Regions from separate parts of the Ensifer sp. 4252 genome, predicted to be linked through region 2. Evidence: predicted binding sites of a transcription regulator. Region 2 holds the regulator's gene; each other region holds the start of a gene.

Region 1 (5,329 bases), on a different contig from region 2:
CAGCGACCGCAACTGGGAGCACAGCCGCAGGGGATCGTAGTCGTCGAAATTGGCGTTGACGATGACGAGATCGAAATTGTTCTCCGCCGCTTCGAACAGCGCCGCCTGCGGATCCGAGATGACAGAGACATCTGCAATCGGCTTGAGCGTGCGCTGAAGCCGCTCCTGAGAGGAGCCACGGCCGTCGACCAGAAGGATGCTTCCCGGCTCGTCCGGGCGGTCCTGGCGGGCCAGTTCCTGCAGGCCGATCGTCTGCGCGGTCTGGGCACGCAGCCGCAATTCGTCGCTGACGTTCTTCAGGCGGACGAGGCTCTTCACCCGCGACATCAGCTGCAAATCGTTGACCGGCTTCGTCAGGAAATCGTCGGCGCCGGCCTTCAACCCGCGAACCCGATCGGATGGCTGGTCGAGTGCCGTCACCATGACGACGGGAATATGAGCTGTGCGCGGATTGGCCTTCAGACGCTCGCAGACCTCGAAGCCGTCGATGCCGGGCATCATGATGTCGAGAAGCACCAGGTCGACCGGCGTCGTCTCGCAGAGTGTCAGCGCCGTATGGCCATCACCGGCCGTCAGCACATCGAAATACTCAGCGAGCAGACGCGCTTCGAGAAGCTTAACATTGGCAGGCACGTCATCGACAACAAGAATGCGCGCAGTCATATCAATTTTCCCGCCAGTCAGGCATCGCCAAGGTAGGTCTTGATCGTCTCAATGAACTTTGGCACAGAAATCGGTTTTGAAACATAGGCTTCGCATCCGCCCTGACGGATGCGTTCCTCGTCGCCCTTCATGGCGAAGGCAGTCACGGCGATCACCGGGATGACGTGCAACTCATCATCTTCCTTCAGCCACTTCGTGACTTCGAGCCCGGAGACCTCCGGCAGCTGAATGTCCATCAAAATCAGATCGGGGCGATACTTCCGCGCCAGCTCGAGCGCCTCCATACCGTTGCGCGTCTGGATCGTCGCGTAACCGGAAGCCTCAATCAGGTCGCGGAAGAGCTTCATGTTCAGCTCGTTATCCTCAACAATCATTACCTGTTTGGGCATGTCGATCCCTTGCTGTCCGTCGTCTTCTTGCAAGTCTTCTCAAGACATCTAAGTTGCAGAACCAACGACTCGACCCATTTCCTCAAGTTCACCGATAAACCTATTTGGTTGAAAAATAGGTAATTCCGGGCGTAAAAACAGTAGGAGGCCAAGACATTGAAGAGCGCCGACGAAATCGCCATCGACATCCTCGCCTGGCTTGCCGGCGAGCCGGACCTGCTGTCCCGATTTCTGGCGCTGACCGGCACGGACCCGTCCTCCCTGCGCAATGCGATCGGCGAGCCGGGCTTCATGGGTGGGCTCGTCGCCTTTCTCATGGACCATGAACCGACGCTGATCGCCTTCTGCGAGGCGACGGGGACAGCCCCGCAGGATGTCGCGCGTGCGCATGAGAAACTTTCCGGCGCCGCCGACCTGCAGGACAGCTGAGCGTGAGCAACACCGTCTTCGACGATGAAATCCGCCTCGGCGACCGCCCGCTTGTCGTCAGCGACATCGACGAAGTCGTGCTCGAATTCCTCAGCCCCTTCCGGGCTTTTCTCGAAAGCCGCGACCATGTCCTGCTGCCGCGTTCGTTTCGGCTGACCGGCAACATCATCCATCGCGCAACGGAACACACGGCCAGCGAGGCGGACGTCAAGGAATTGCTCGAAACATTCTACGCCACGCAGGATCGCTGGCAGACCCCGGCTGTCGGCGTTGTCGAAACCCTGCGCGACCTGTCGACCCAGGCTGACATCGTCTTTCTGACAGCCATGCCGCCGCGCCATGCGGCCGCGCGGCGTGCCCTGCTGAACCGGCTGGATCTTCCCTATCCGCTGCTCGCTTCGGAAGACCCCAAAGGGCCGATCGTAAAGCGACTGCATGCCGGCCGGGCCCTTCCCGTTGTTTTCATCGACGACCTCGCGCGCAACCTGCAATCGGTGCAGGCGCACGCGCCGACCTGCCTGCTGATCAATCTGATGGCCAACGCCGAGTTCCGGGCGCTCGCGCCCGCGCCGGACACTTGCGTTCACATTGCCGCGGACTGGGTCGACGCTGCGAATGCCATTCGCGCGCATTTCCAGCGATAGCGGCAGCCGGACCAGCAGATCGAGAGCCGCAAGACGACGCACGAAATCCGGCCAGCGGCTTGGCGTCGGCAACCTGACATGCAAGGCAATTTCCAACGCGGCCTCCCTTGAGACTCGCTAGCGTAGAGCGTAAAGTCGCAATGTTCAACATTTGTTCCAGATATGCTCGACAGCGGTTCTCAAACTCCAGGCTTCTGCCGTGACTGCCTCAGGGAACAGACCGCGACCGCGCGACGCTGCCTTGCCTACGGCAGTCCCCGTCTCTTGCGTCATGCAGAACTTTACGACCTGACCCTCGCCCATATCGATTGTGATGCGTTTTACGCCTCGGTCGAGAAGCGGGACAATCCGGAGCTTGCCGACAAGCCGGTGATTATCGGCGGCGGCAAGCGCGGCGTGGTTTCCACGGCCTGCTACATCGCCCGCATCCACGGCGTGCGCTCGGCCATGCCGATGTTCAAGGCGCTCGAAGCCTGTCCGCAGGCAGTCGTCATCAAGCCCAATATGGAAAAATACGTTCGCGTCGGCCGCGAGGTCCGCATGCTGATGCAGGAGCTGACACCCCTGGTGCAACCGCTCTCCATCGACGAGGCGTTCCTGGAACTGAGCGGCACGCAGAGACTGCACCACGATCCTCCCGCCCGCACGCTCGCCCGCTTTGCCCGCCGTGTCGAACAGGAGATCGGGATTACGGTCTCTGTGGGCCTCTCATACTGCAAGTTCCTCGCCAAGGTTGCCTCCGATCTGCAGAAGCCTCGTGGCTTCTCGGTGATCGGCCAGGCCGAGGCGCTCGAATTCCTGAGAGAAAGGCCAGTGACCTTGATCTGGGGCGTGGGGAAGGCGTTCGCCGCCACGCTGGAGCGCGATGGCATTCGCACGATCGGTCAGCTTCAGATGATGGAGGAAGCCGACCTCATGCGCCGTTACGGCACCATGGGCCAGAGGCTCTACCGCCTGTCGCGCGGCCTGGACGAAAGAACGGTCGAGATCGACGGCGAGGCAAAAAGCGTGTCGTCCGAAACGACATTCAACGACGATCTCGCCCGCTACGACGATCTCGTCATGCACTTGCGCCGACTGAGCGAACAGGTCGCACATCGCCTGCGCAAATCCGAACTCGCTGGCCAGACGGTTGTCTTGAAACTGAAGACTGCCGACTTCAAGACCAGGACCCGCAACCGCCGCCTCGACAGTCCGACGCGGCTCGCAGACCGCATCTTTCGCACCGGGCTGCAGCTTCTGGAGAACGAAGTCGACGGCACGAAGTACCGGCTGATCGGCATCGGCGTCAGCGATCTTTCCAGCCCGGATCTCGCAGATCCCCCCGATCTGGTCGATCCAGCTGCAACCCGTCGCGCCGCCGCCGAGCACGCCATCAACAAGCTGCGCGACAAGTTCGGCAAGGCAAGCGTCGAAACCGGCTACACATTCGGCAGCCGAAAGCGCGATCACTAGTGCGTTATCGGCGGCGGCTTGACGTTTCCTACTGCATGTTTCCTTAAATCGCATTCGATTTAAGGATAAAAACATGCAGTAATTCAAAGTGCTACAGCGACCTTTGCGCGTCTCACAAGACGCGCGGCGCTGTAGGTCCGACCCGGACGAATTCCTTAAATATTTCAGCCTAAGCTCATCGGCCAGTTTACGTGTTGGGATGAGTGTATGGTATCGCGTTTCGCTCTCACGGCCAGCGTCGTCGTCTTCTTGTTTTCGCCTGCAGCCGGCTTTGCCGGCAGCAACGCGCCGCTGCAGATCATCGTCTCGAAGAACCAGCAATCCCTCGTCGTCTACGACGGCGACGCGGTAATCGCGACGTCGGCGGTTTCTACGGGGAAGGCCGGCCATTCCACGCCGACGGGTATCTTCTCGATCCTTGAAAAACGGCGTCATCACAAATCCAACATCTATTCGAACGCGCCGATGCCCTTCATGCAGCGGCTGACCTGGTCAGGCATTGCGCTGCATGGCTCCAATCACGTACCGGCCTATCCCGCCTCGCACGGTTGCGTGCGCCTGCCGAGCAAGTTTGCCGCCAGTCTCTTCAAGATGACGTCGCGCGGCGTGCATGTTCTGATTACGGACCGGCAGGTCAGCCCGACGGAAGTGTCGAGCGCCATGCTCTTTCAGCGCGAACCGGCGCCGGGCGAGAACCCTGCGCCGCTGTCGGATGTGCCCCTCCGCCCGGCGATCAGCCAGACCGAGACCATGCCGGTCGAAGTGGCGATGACCACGGGATCGACCACCACGTCAGTCATCAAAGCAGAAGACCGCGAGCCGATCCGCATGCTGATCACCCGGCGCGGCGAGCGCGATATCAGGCGTGAAGTCCAGTTGGCGCTGAACCAACTCGGCTATGTCGCAGGTGTACCAGATGGCCACATCGGCCCGGACACAGTCGCCGCCATCAGCGCGTTCCAGACCGCCGAGGGACAGACCGTGGACGGCAAGCTGACGTCGGAACTTGCCGGAGCCATCTTCAATAAGGCCGGCCGCGACACTCCCCCCAATGGGGTGATTCTTGTCCGTCAGGGTTTTAAGCCGATTTTCGAAGCCGGCGTCACGATCGAAAAGCCGGAGCAGGCGCTCGGCACGCATTTCCTGCAATTTCAGGAGATCAACGAGGGAAAGAGTGAAGGCAAGTGGTACGGCGTATCGCTCGAAAACCATCTGCCGGCATCGACGAAAAGGCGCCTTGGGATCACCGCCGACGCCGACGCATCCGCCTTCAATGCCATCCAGCGCACGCTTGGCCGTCTGGCGGTCTCCGACGATGTCCGCAAGCGGATCGGCGGGTTGCTTGCCGATGGTTCGTCGCTGTCGATCTCCGATATGGAAAGCGGACTTGAGACCGGCGACGGTACCGATTTCATCACCATCACCCGCGCATCACCACGGGGCTGACGCCCCGTGCACCAGACATGACGCCAAGGAAATGCAGCGACCGCGTCGGACGTGGCGTACCGTCATCGGCGCCGCCGCAAGCATTCATGGCGCGCGGTCAGACGAGTTCGACGTCAACCACCCCCGGGGCCGAGCGGAGCGCCGCTGCGATCTCCGGCGAAATCCGGAACTTCTCGTTGAGCTCGACTTCGATCTCGCGCTGGCCGTTATCCTTGATGACGATGAAGGAAACGAGGCCTTCGCCCCGCGCATTCAAATGGGCGGCGATCGACTTCAGCGGTCCGGAATCGCGGACATAGACGC
Region 2 (5,329 bases):
CGGCTGTCATTGAAGAGGGATCACGAACGTCAGGCTCTGTGGAAATCACATCTCAGAAATTACCTGGGACGCTTTTCGGAAAAATGCCTCTTGCGGTTTTTCTGCAATCATTCTAAATCCGCGCCAACGCTTGATCAATCGAGCGGGTGAGGCCTCGTGGCGGAGTGGTGACGCAGAGGACTGCAAATCCTTGTACCCCGGTTCAATTCCGGGCGAGGCCTCCAAAAATACACCTCAGGCTTTAGATCTAAAGCGCTACTTCCGAAGCGGATCTCATGATCTGTTATATTCTCGGGAGGATGTAGAAATCTGCCCCTGATCCCATTCACGATGTTCTGCGCACACGTGCGCCGCTGCATCTTGCTGGCGATATCACAAAGCGTGGACTTTTACGGCCGCCTTGTATGCGCGATGAAGCGGATCACTGATGGTCGTGGCGACAACGGCGCCCACCGCAAAGATGCCTGCTCCGTTGAACTGATTGCAGTGTACGATGACGCTGACTTTGGGACGGAACTTGCGTAAGTTGTTGGGAGTTGGTCCGACTAGCTTGCATGCGGAACGGCGACAGCTGCCAGCCCCCGGTTTACCGCCAGAATGGATTCTACAGATGCTACGCCATAACTCAGTTGTGGCATACCCGCCTGGTTGTGAGCCGGCGGCACTGTGGACGTTGATGGCGGCGCAACGAACGCGCCACCGTTATTCGGGGCGAAACGGTTTGAACGGCTGCGGCCGGCGTCCTGCCAGCCGCGCCCATCACTTGGCCGGAATAAACTTGAGCGTTCCCGCGAGCCTTGGGCCGGTTGATCCCTTCGTGTCCATCGGGTGGTTGATGCCGTCGTTCACAGGGAGCTCTTCGAAATCGAATGGGCTTATGCCCTGGAGACACGCGGCGTTGACGCCGTAGAAATCCGGGTTCGCGCGCGGCTTGTGAAATGTGTAGATGCCGCACTTCGAGCAGAAATAATGCTCTGCTGCCTTCGTGTTGAACTGATATTTGGTAAGAGCCTCGCCTCCGGAGAGAACCGTGACCCCGTCCTTGGCGGCAGAGACGGCAACCGCGCCCTTCAACTGGCAATAGGAGCAAGTGCAGCGGCGGGCGGTGCGGAGGCCGTTCTTCAGTTTCACATTGAAGCGAACCGTTCCACAGTGGCAGGCTCCATCTAGGTCCTGAACGTCGAGATTCATCGAATCATCCATCTGATTTTGAAGCGCAATTGACGGGCTTTAGTATGGGGTGGGCTGTTTGTGCTCAAGCGCATTCTTGGGCTGGCTCATTCCAGAGGGCCGCCTTCTCGTTGAGGCCGTTGGCTGTATCAGACTTTCGCTCTTTTCCGCCAGGAGTGCCGTCCGTGACAAGCTTGATGCTGCGTGAAACGGCGCAAAACATAGCCCGTGGTAGGGCCATCAGGCCGATTGGGCTCAGGGGCAGGGTACGAAGCGTCCCGTCGAACATCGGGCACATACCCAAACCAAGTGACTAATGCATGCGCCAGCACGCTGTCGCGCGAGCGTTACGCCAGCGGATCGTGCGGAGAAAAAGTCTACGGCCGTTCGCATCCATCCGCGCGAGGAGCGAACATAGGGACGTCGAACGTCCAGCAGCATTCGCCCCCAGCCGCAAATTCGCGGCTGATAAACCGCCTGTTGAGAGTATTCCAGATCGCGCTCAATTCTCCTGAACGGAAACGCCGTCCTGGCCAATCTTGATCTCGACACCGGCCGGTTTTGTTTCCTCGCGGTAGGCATAGGCGCCGAGACCAATGACGGCCACGGCGAGCACGGCAATGATCAGATAAAGCCCATTACGGTTCATTCAGCAGTTCCTCTCATGGGTATGAAATGGGTAACTAGGTCCGTACCCAAGAAAGACAACGGTGCGACCGCAGGTTGACGGGGTTGGAGGCGAGCGCTGATCCGAAGGCGGTTGAAATACGGGCCATCGGTGGCGTACAGCGGCCGTGTGCTCGTTGCGAGCGTCAATGACGATGTGAGCGCGTTGCCTGTAAATGGGGCGGGCGAGGGCGTGCTTTAGCCCCTCGTGCGGTGAAGGCAACAAGTCCGCCAGCGCCTGCGCAGGGCCGACTGGCGAAAGTGGTTCTCCATCGATAGCGGTCCGATTGTTGCAAGTGAAACGGTGGGCGTGCCGGGACACGCTGCGGCACGCAGGTGGCGGCAAGAAGCGGCGGGTCAATGCGGCGCGTCCAACACGCGCAACGAGGCTATCCACATTGCCGCCAACCACTGTTTTCAAAGCGCAATTCGGCCGGGCTACCCTTGCCGGCCAGTTTCTGAACGTTCGCAGTCGCCAACGACATGGCCTTGCGAGGACGCGCCCCGAAATGGTGATCCGGTCGCTATTGTCAGTGCTGAAAATATTGTCTCTAGACGGTACTGGGAATGAATATCCCGACAGCGCGACCCGTATAGGTAGTATCAAACAAAGCCGACAATGGAGGAAAAGACATAAAATGAAATGTAAGATCGCCCTGACTGCTCTTGCCATTCTTGCCGCAACGACGGCCACCGCCAGCGCTGAGGATCTCGTCTTTCAGCTGAAGAACAAGACGAACGTCGTTTTGACGAACTTCTACACGTCGCCGGTCGGTGTTGATCAGTGGGAGGACGACGTCTTCGGGCGGCAGGTGCTCAATCCGGGCGAAAGCATGGAAATTACCATCGCCGACGGACGCGATGTCTGCAAATACGACATGCGCTTTGAATTCGAAGAAGGTTCCGGTCTCGACACGACTGAAGACACGCAGGATCTCTGCGAGTTGGGCGAGTACTCGATACACGAGTAAAATCTGTCGAGCCTGGAAAACGCTCGATCTGACGATCTCCGTCTCGCTACCTTGTGGTGGCGAGACGTTGAAGCAAGAAGACGGCTGACCGGCACGATGGCGGCTAGAGTGAGACGGGCCTAGAGCGCTTCATCTTTAAACAGAAGCATTCTGCCGGAAGGAATTTCGGCCAGGACCAAGGCGGCTGGCGAAGAGCGCAGCAGAGGCTGCGGTCAAGACGGCCGCCGCCGGTAATGGCCGAAATTCATCCGGCCCTTCGGGTTGACTGAAAACGGCCGCCCACTGTGTCGGATGGCTTGCCCGATGGATCCGCATCGCTCTGCGCCATCCTTCGTGTGGAACGGCCGTTTTGAGCCAACAGAATCGCTTCCGTTTAAAGATAAAGCGCTCTAGTGGTAGCGGCGGATCAAGCCGACGAGCTTGCCCTGTATCTTGACGCGATCGGGGCCGAAGATACGCGTCTCATAGGCCGGATTGGCCGCCTCGAGGGCAATCGACGCGCCCTTGCGCCGGAAGCGCTTCAAGGTCGCTTCCTCGTCATCGACAAGGGCCACGATGATATCGCCGGGATTGGCTGTGGTGGCATTGCGGATGATCACCGTGTCGCCATCGAAGATGCCGGCTTCGATCATCGAATCACCCTTCACTTCAAGGGCGTAGTGCTCGCCGCTGCCGATCATATCGAGCGGCACGGTAATGTCGTGGGTGTTGTTCTGTATCGCCGAGATCGGCACACCGGCGGCAATGCGCCCCATAACCGGGACCGACACGGAGCTGTTGTCGGCAACCGGCGTCGTTTTCGCAGCGGCGGGGGCAGGGGCGGGAGGTTTGCCAAGGCTTCCCTCGATGACACTTGGGGAAAACCCGCGACGGGGCTGGGCGCTTGCCGCATAGGCTTCCGGCAGCTTGATGACTTCGAGCGCCCGGGCGCGGTTGGGAAGACGGCGAATGAAGCCGCGTTCCTCGAGTGCTGTAATCAGCCGGTGAATACCCGACTTCGATGCCAGGTCGAGTGCGTCCTTCATCTCATCGAAGGACGGCGGTACACCGGACTCCTTCATTCGTTCATGGATGAAAAGAAGCAATTCCTGTTGCTTGCGGGTCAGCATGGCAAGTCGCTCCAGAGGCGTGAAACAAATCAAGAACAGACACTATCTGTTCCATATGTGTTCCGCAAGTGCCTAAAATTCCGTGAATGTTGGTTCAATCGAGTGCATAGCGGCGATCTCGTCGCTGTACGTGCCGCACGAGGCTGTTATGCCTCCTTCCGTTTATGGAATGAGGGTCTAATGACGAAGCTGATTCGAATTTTTCTGACGATCGTTGTCGCCGCGACCGCGGTGCTTGGATTCCGCTGGTATCAATATGTGGACAATAAACAAAGCCCGTTCGATGAGGTCGGAATCGCGTTGAATGCGGCGATGCCCGGGCCGCTCAATCAATGGGGTTGTGACCGGCTGAAGCTTACGTTTGGCAACGGGCTGCCGCCGCATGGTTGCGCCGCTGGCGATGGAACCCAGTGGAAATAGCCTGCCGTCACGGGATCGGCAGAAGTCGATCGGCGATCAGGTGAAGGACGCGTGAATCAGGCCGGCCGTGTGGCGGAGCAGGCGTCCTCGAACTCCTTGACGGTTTCCGCCGAGTTGTCCTCGGGCAGTACCGCGTCGGCCGCGTCGGTCGCGACCGGCGTGTCGCCTTGGTAGACGAAGGACTGGATATAGTAGGCGATCGCCCCTTTCCAAACGTTCCGTCCGTCGATCTGTTGACAGGGTACAGCCATTTCGAAATCGGCTTGCAGGTCGTCGACCGTGGCAGCGCTGAGGGCGATGTTCGGCGATGCGATAATCGAGGCGATAAGCAAGGCTGCAAGCACGGTGAACGTCCACTAGATCAGAGGTGGCGGCGATAGTTTGGTTAACGATGTGAACCGTGCTTTCGTTCCGAAGTCCAGCAAGCATGCCGGGCACTGTGGCGTGTTCAACAGTTCTTTGCGAGAGGCGAAGACTGCTGCTCAAGCTGTGGCAGGGAAGGCACAAAGATTTGCATGAACAGGGCGTTCTCGATCTTCCGACGTCTACTACATGCAGCGTGTCGACGGCCGATCAGGCTTGGCAGCAGAAATGGAAACGCTTGGCGAGCGCCGCCGCCCGCAACGATCTTTGCAAATCCGGAGGCAGGCGACGTTCAAGCGTGCTGGCATCTATTCTTGGTCAGGGGGCCAGTCGCCAGGGTGTGCGGAGACGTGCGCACCTCGTCCGACTGGCCGAGGACAAAACTCTCCCGACTATTTGGTTCGAGAGGTTAAAGGCGGCTGTCCTACTTCTTGTCTTTCTTGCCGAGGGAGAAGCTGCTGCCTGCAAGCTTTACCTGTGAGCCTTCTGTCGTTACGGCGGCTTTGACGGTCTTGTCCTTTTTGGGTTTTCTAACCTCGCGGTTACTTCGCACTTGACCTTTTGCCATGATCGTCTCCTTGAAAAGGTGTGCCGGGGAACCCTCATGGGCGCCGAATGACCGGCGGATTA
Region 3 (5,329 bases), on a different contig from region 2:
GTCGACGACATTGAGCATGAACACCGAGCGCCATTCCTGCCCCTTGGCCGAATGGATCGTCGAAAGGATCAGGTAGTCCTCGTCGAGCAGCGGCACGCCAGCCTGGTCGCTGGTCGCATCCGGCGGATCGAGCGTCAGTTCGGTGAGGAAGCGTTCCCGGCTCGGATAACCACCGGCGATCTGCTCCAATTGCAGGAGGTCGGCCTTTCTGGTGTCCGCGTCCTCGTGGATGCGGTCGAGATGCGGCTCGTACCATTCGCGCGCCTGGGCGATTTCGCCCGGCCAGCCGCCCGCCTGTTTGCGCAGCCCTTCGATCAGCGTCACGAAAGCCCTCCAGTTGTCGCCGGAGCGCGGCGGGGCGGGGATTTCCGCAAGTGCTGCCAGCGGCTCCGGATCTGCGGCGATCGCGTCAAGGATCTTGCCGGCGGTCTGCGGGCCGACGCCCGGTATCATGTGCAGCAGGCGAAAGCCGGCGACCCGATCCCTCGGGTTCTGCGCAAACCTGAGCACTGCCAGCATGTCCTTGACATGGGCGCTGTCGAGGAACTTCAGCCCACCGAATTTCACGAAGGGGATATTGCGTCGGGTCAGTTCCACCTCGAGTGGCCCGCTGTGGTTCGATGAGCGAAACAGCACCGCCTGCTGCTTCAGCGTCATCCCTATCTCCCGGTTCTCCAGCACCTTCTCGACGATGTAGCGCGCCTGGTCGGCTTCATCGGCGACCGCCAGAAGTTTCGGCCGTTCCGCCGACTGGCGCTCGGTCCAGAGGTTCTTGGTGAAGCGTTCGCGGGCGAGATCGATGACGCCGTTGGCGGCGGCCAGAATCGTCTGGGTGGAGCGATAGTTTCGATCGAGCGTGATGACGTCCGCCGGCGGCGTGAACTCGCCCGGAAAATCCAGAATGTTGCGCACTGTCGCCGCCCGGAACGAATAGATCGACTGGGCATCGTCGCCGACAACCGTCAGGCCCCTGCCGCCCGGCTTCAAGGCCATCAGCACGGATGATTGAAGCCGGTTGGTATCCTGATATTCGTCGACCAGCACATGGTCGAAACGGTTGCCGATATCCTCGGCGAGTTCCGGAACGCTGACAGTCTGCGCCCAGTAGAGCAGCAGGTCGTCGTAATCGAGCACGTTCTGCGTCTGCTTTGCTTCGACATAACAGGAAAACAGCTGCTTCAACTGCTCCTCCCAACCGGAGACCCAGGGATAATGGGCGCGCAACACCTCGGCGAGCGGCGTCTCGGAGTTGACCGCCCGCGAATAGATCGAAAGGCAGGTGCCCTTGGTCGGGAACCGGCTCTCGGTCTTTGAGAGGCCCAACTCATGCCGGACAAGGTTCATGAGATCAGCACTGTCTTCACGGTCATGGATCGTGAAATCGACATTCAACCCGATCTGCTCGGCATAGATCCGCAGCAGCCGCGCCCCGATGCCGTGGAATGTGCCGGCCCAGGTGAGCGCGTCAGTGGCAACACTGGCGTTTGCGCCAAGCACCTGGGCGCATATGCGCTCGACCCTTCGGGCCATTTCGGAGGCGGCACGGCGCGAAAACGTCATCAACAGGATGCGGCGGGGGTCGGCGCCGTTGACGATGAGGTGGGCAACGCGATGGGCGAGCGTGTTCGTCTTGCCCGATCCGGCGCCTGCAATAATCAGGAGCGGCCCTGCGATCGTTTCGCCCGGTGCGGTTACGCCAAATTCGACGGCATCGCGCTGTCGATCATTCAATTTTTCCAGATAGGCCGCCGCCACGCCGAAGTCCCCGGTAAGTCTCTGCCGATTCTACCCCTTGCGCCGCGCGCCGGCGTCGATTGCCCGGCCCTGCGGGCGATGCCGAGGCATCCCCGCGCTCAAGATGAGCGATTCATGGCGGGGAACGAATAAGGAACATATCAGCCGGGGATCATATTGCAAAGGCCTCATTGGCAATGGTTGGACGACGCCATCGGATTCCGCGCATAGACCGGGCATGGCAGGAGGGCGGCGGGCGCAAACGCAGCATTCGCTCCTCAACGCGCGATCGAGAGCCCGTGCCGCTCGGCCACCGCGCGGATCGAGGGAAGTTCGCCGGCTGCCGGGTCGCTGAGATGGCGAAGGCCGATACCGCGCAGCTCGTCGACGAAGGACCGTACGGCCGCGGCGTCGGCGGGCCGGCTGAGCCGGGCCGCGACGACGTGCGCAAGTTCGGCCAGGTGGCCGTGCAGCACCGCCTGCAGTTCACGGTCTTCATCCACTTCGAGCATGATCGCCAGGAGAAAGCGCATGCGCTCGCGATTGAACAGCAAATGCGACAGCATGTCCTCGAGTGACGGTTCATGCGCCGGTGCCCGCTGTGCGGCGCGGTTGTGGGATGCTTCGAGCAGGGCGATGAACAGGTCGGCCTTTCGCGGAAAATAATAGGTCAGGTGCGATTGGCGCAGCCCTGTCGCCTTGGCGATCTTCGGCTGTGTCAGTGCCTTCATGCCCTGCGTTTCGATGATACCGAGCGCCGCATCCAGAATACGCTGGCGGGTGGTATTGTCCGGTTTGACCATTGCCTCTCTTTCCTCGATCGTTTTCTAGCCGACAAACGGCGGGCAGCAAGAGCTCTCGCTGAAATCGATCATGCCACCCTCGTCGCGAAGCTGTGCGGCGATGTTGTCGATGTTCATCAGTGTTTCCAGATGATGGATGCCGGCGGCGGGCCGATCGGACAGCATGTGCTCGATGGTGAGGGCTGCGACTTCAGCGGTGATCTCGGCTTCGCGCTGCCCCTCGTAGAGGGCAGTGACGGCACGCGGCGCGCCGTTGCGGCTGCCGGACACGGTGATCGAGAGTGCCGCACGTTTGGATCCTAAGCGTACCCGGGACAAGAGACTGGTCAGGGCCGGCACCCATGCCAAACGGCCACGCAACAGGGGCAGTACGAGAAAGGCCAGACGACTGATCGCGGCGGAATCGAAGGTGAGATAGGTCGCGGTATCGACGACCGCGAGCGTGCGACGCAGGACATGCTGGTCGGCGAAGTCGAAGGCCAGTGCCGGGTGTTTCTTTGCCTTCAGTCCAAACGGAAGCTCGGCGACCTCGGGAGGCTGCTCGGCATCAACGATCCTGTTGAGCGTCCAGGCGATCGCTGCGGGACCGTGATCGTCGCCAAGCCCGAGCATGATGCCGATGGTTGCCTTGCTCACTTGATCCAACCGCGCGGCGCAGGCCTTGACCATCAGATTAGTAAGGCCCGGCGCGAAGCCGACAGATAGAATGGCGCAGCCGTGGTTCTCCCTCGCCAGTTTCTCCAGTCGCTCCACTTTTTGGAAGAAGGCATCGCTGGCGGTCACATCGATATAGACAAGTCCACGGGAGAGGATGAAGGACGCAAAGGCAGCCTCGTCCTGATCGATGCAGACCACGACCATGTCGATGTCGGCAAGGGCATGCTCCCAGCGGGCAGGATCAGACAGATCGACGGCGCGCGCCGAGCAGCCCAATCTTGCGGCGGCTTGTCCGGCTTTGGCGACATTCCTGCCGGCAATGACAACCGCGCCGATGTTCCGGTCGATCAGGCGCCGTGCGATACGGGTGCCGACATGGCCGTAGCCACCGACGATGAGGATTGTCTGGCCATCCGTCATGGCTTTCGGTTTCTCCTGGCAACGATGCCGCTCACTGTGAACGAAGCGATGAAGCGGTTTTCCGATACCGGAGCGCGTGCCCGCGGACATGAGGCGTTTGCGAAGAAAGCACCGAGATGTCGGGTCCGTTGAGTGATCGCCATATCTGTCGTTCCTTTGTGTTTGAGATGGTCGAGTGCATCACTCAGAAAATATTGGTTGGTAGCCTACCAATTGTATGGATGTAACAAGGAAGTTTTCGTATTGCAATCCCATTCCAGCGAGATCCGGCTCCGTCACGGCATCACTTCGATGGACGCCCAAAAGCGCGCGTGCATCATGTTGCGCCAACGCTCGCCCGGCGCGCGAGCCGGCCGTTTCGCGATCAATCCGATGTGCCCGACTATCGAAGCCGTCTGTTTGCCGTTATCTCTGAGGGCACCCTCGCTATCAAGCCCACTGCAAACGAGCCCGCCCGCCCCGTGACATCAAGCGATCTGCAAGCCGACAATTCGCCCTTCGAAGCGGCGCCTTCCGACACGCCGCCCCCTGACGCGCCGACCGTGCGCATGTTGTCCTGGGCGCGCAATTCTGCGGTCTATCGTCTTGAGCGCCAGATGATGACGGAGAAGCAATTGTTCGACGCCATCACCAGAAAGGCGCGACAGAAGTTCGAGGATATAAGTCAGGAGCAGCTGAAAGCCGTGGCCGAATTCGCGGTCAAGTTCGCCTATGATCTCAATGCCCTGAATGATGCCGACTATGCGCAGCTGAGCACGCAATCGGCGGTGCGCCGCGGAAAGTCGAAACGGGCCATTGCCCAGAAGCTCTCGGTAAAGGGCATCGACAGGGAAACCGCAGCTGTCGCGCTTGAGGCGACCGACGATCTGTTCGCAGCCGTCGTCTTTGCCCGCAAGCGTGGTTTCGGCCCCTTTCGCCGCGGCGAACTCGAAGACAAGCGCAGGGCCAAGGAATTGTCCGCATTCGCCCGCAACGGCTTCGGCTTCGAGATCGGCAGAAAAGTGTTCGACATGAGCTTGGGGGAGGCGGAAAGCGTGCTGCAGAAAGACGCAGTCACCTAGACAGAGGGCGATACGCAACTTCCGAGCTGACCGTGCGATGGCGGCGCCTGCGCCGTCAAAAAGGCTCCCCGCACGCACCGGACCGAGTGAATTTTGCAACACTGCTGCGACCGCGAAGGGCTGGCGAGGACCATCCACGAAAGAGATCGGATTTGACCACATTTCGGTCACGAATGAGACCAACAGCCACAACTCTCTCCTCGCATATCCCCAACCCCGGAATAAAAAAGTGTCTTTTCAATTGTCCCGCCGATCGCTGCTTGCAGTGGTCGCAAGCTCTATTTTGAGCGCCTGCACCCAGGTCCCGAAACCCGGTCTCGAGGCAAAAGCCGCCGACAAGGCCAACAAGAACGTCATCACACCCCCGGAAAAGGCCCCGGTCGAGCTTGAGAGCAAGGATGAGCCTGCGCCGAAGCTCGATTACGCAAAGATCTACGGTCCGGTAAAGGATGAGGGCTATGACATTCCGGCGGTCGAGTTCGATGCGATCAAGCCGGAATTCCTGCGCCAGGAGGTTGCCTACGCGACCAACGAGCCGGCCTATTCGATCGTCGTCGACACGCAGAAGATGCACCTCTACTGGGTGCTGCCCGGCGGTAAGGCGATCCGTTACGGCGTCGGCCTCGGCGCACAGGGGCGCGCCTGGAAGGGCAG

The links. The regulator LexA, encoded in region 2, represses DNA repair genes until DNA is damaged. The targets are predictions, from matches to a motif close to TGTTCNNNNTGTGTTCNG.
Region 1: the regulator LexA is predicted to act here: its motif matches at 2,267-2,284, upstream of ABIE33_RS01515 (DNA polymerase IV).
Region 3: the regulator LexA is predicted to act here: its motif matches at 1,876-1,893, upstream of ABIE33_RS13615 (ATP-dependent helicase).

The regions. Positions count from the first base shown of each region.
Region 1 covers NZ_JBNDIU010000001.1:295,983-301,311, forward strand. The annotation lists gene ABIE33_RS01495 (PleD family two-component system response regulator) at 1-663, opposite strand, end outside; gene ABIE33_RS01500 (response regulator) at 681-1,052, opposite strand; gene ABIE33_RS01505 (DUF3572 domain-containing protein) at 1,209-1,481, shown strand; gene ABIE33_RS01510 (hypothetical protein) at 1,478-2,125, shown strand; gene ABIE33_RS01515 (DNA polymerase IV) at 2,288-3,580, shown strand; gene ABIE33_RS01520 (L,D-transpeptidase family protein) at 3,788-5,026, shown strand; gene dnaE (DNA polymerase III subunit alpha) at 5,124-5,329, opposite strand, start outside.
Region 2 covers NZ_JBNDIU010000018.1:60,275-65,603, reverse strand. The annotation lists tRNA gene ABIE33_RS26300 (tRNA-Cys) at 151-224, shown strand; gene ABIE33_RS26295 (GFA family protein) at 760-1,191, opposite strand; gene ABIE33_RS26290 (hypothetical protein) at 1,673-1,819, opposite strand; gene ABIE33_RS26285 (hypothetical protein) at 2,475-2,807, shown strand; gene lexA (transcriptional repressor LexA) at 3,197-3,916, opposite strand; gene ABIE33_RS26275 (hypothetical protein) at 4,097-4,336, shown strand; gene ABIE33_RS26270 (hypothetical protein) at 4,393-4,680, opposite strand; gene ABIE33_RS26265 (hypothetical protein) at 5,124-5,267, opposite strand.
Region 3 covers NZ_JBNDIU010000005.1:91,014-96,342, forward strand. The annotation lists gene ABIE33_RS13615 (ATP-dependent helicase) at 1-1,755, opposite strand, end outside; gene ABIE33_RS13620 (TetR/AcrR family transcriptional regulator) at 2,013-2,537, opposite strand; gene ABIE33_RS13625 (NAD-binding protein) at 2,562-3,614, opposite strand; gene recX (recombination regulator RecX) at 4,091-4,675, shown strand; gene ABIE33_RS13635 (L,D-transpeptidase) at 4,905-5,329, shown strand, end outside.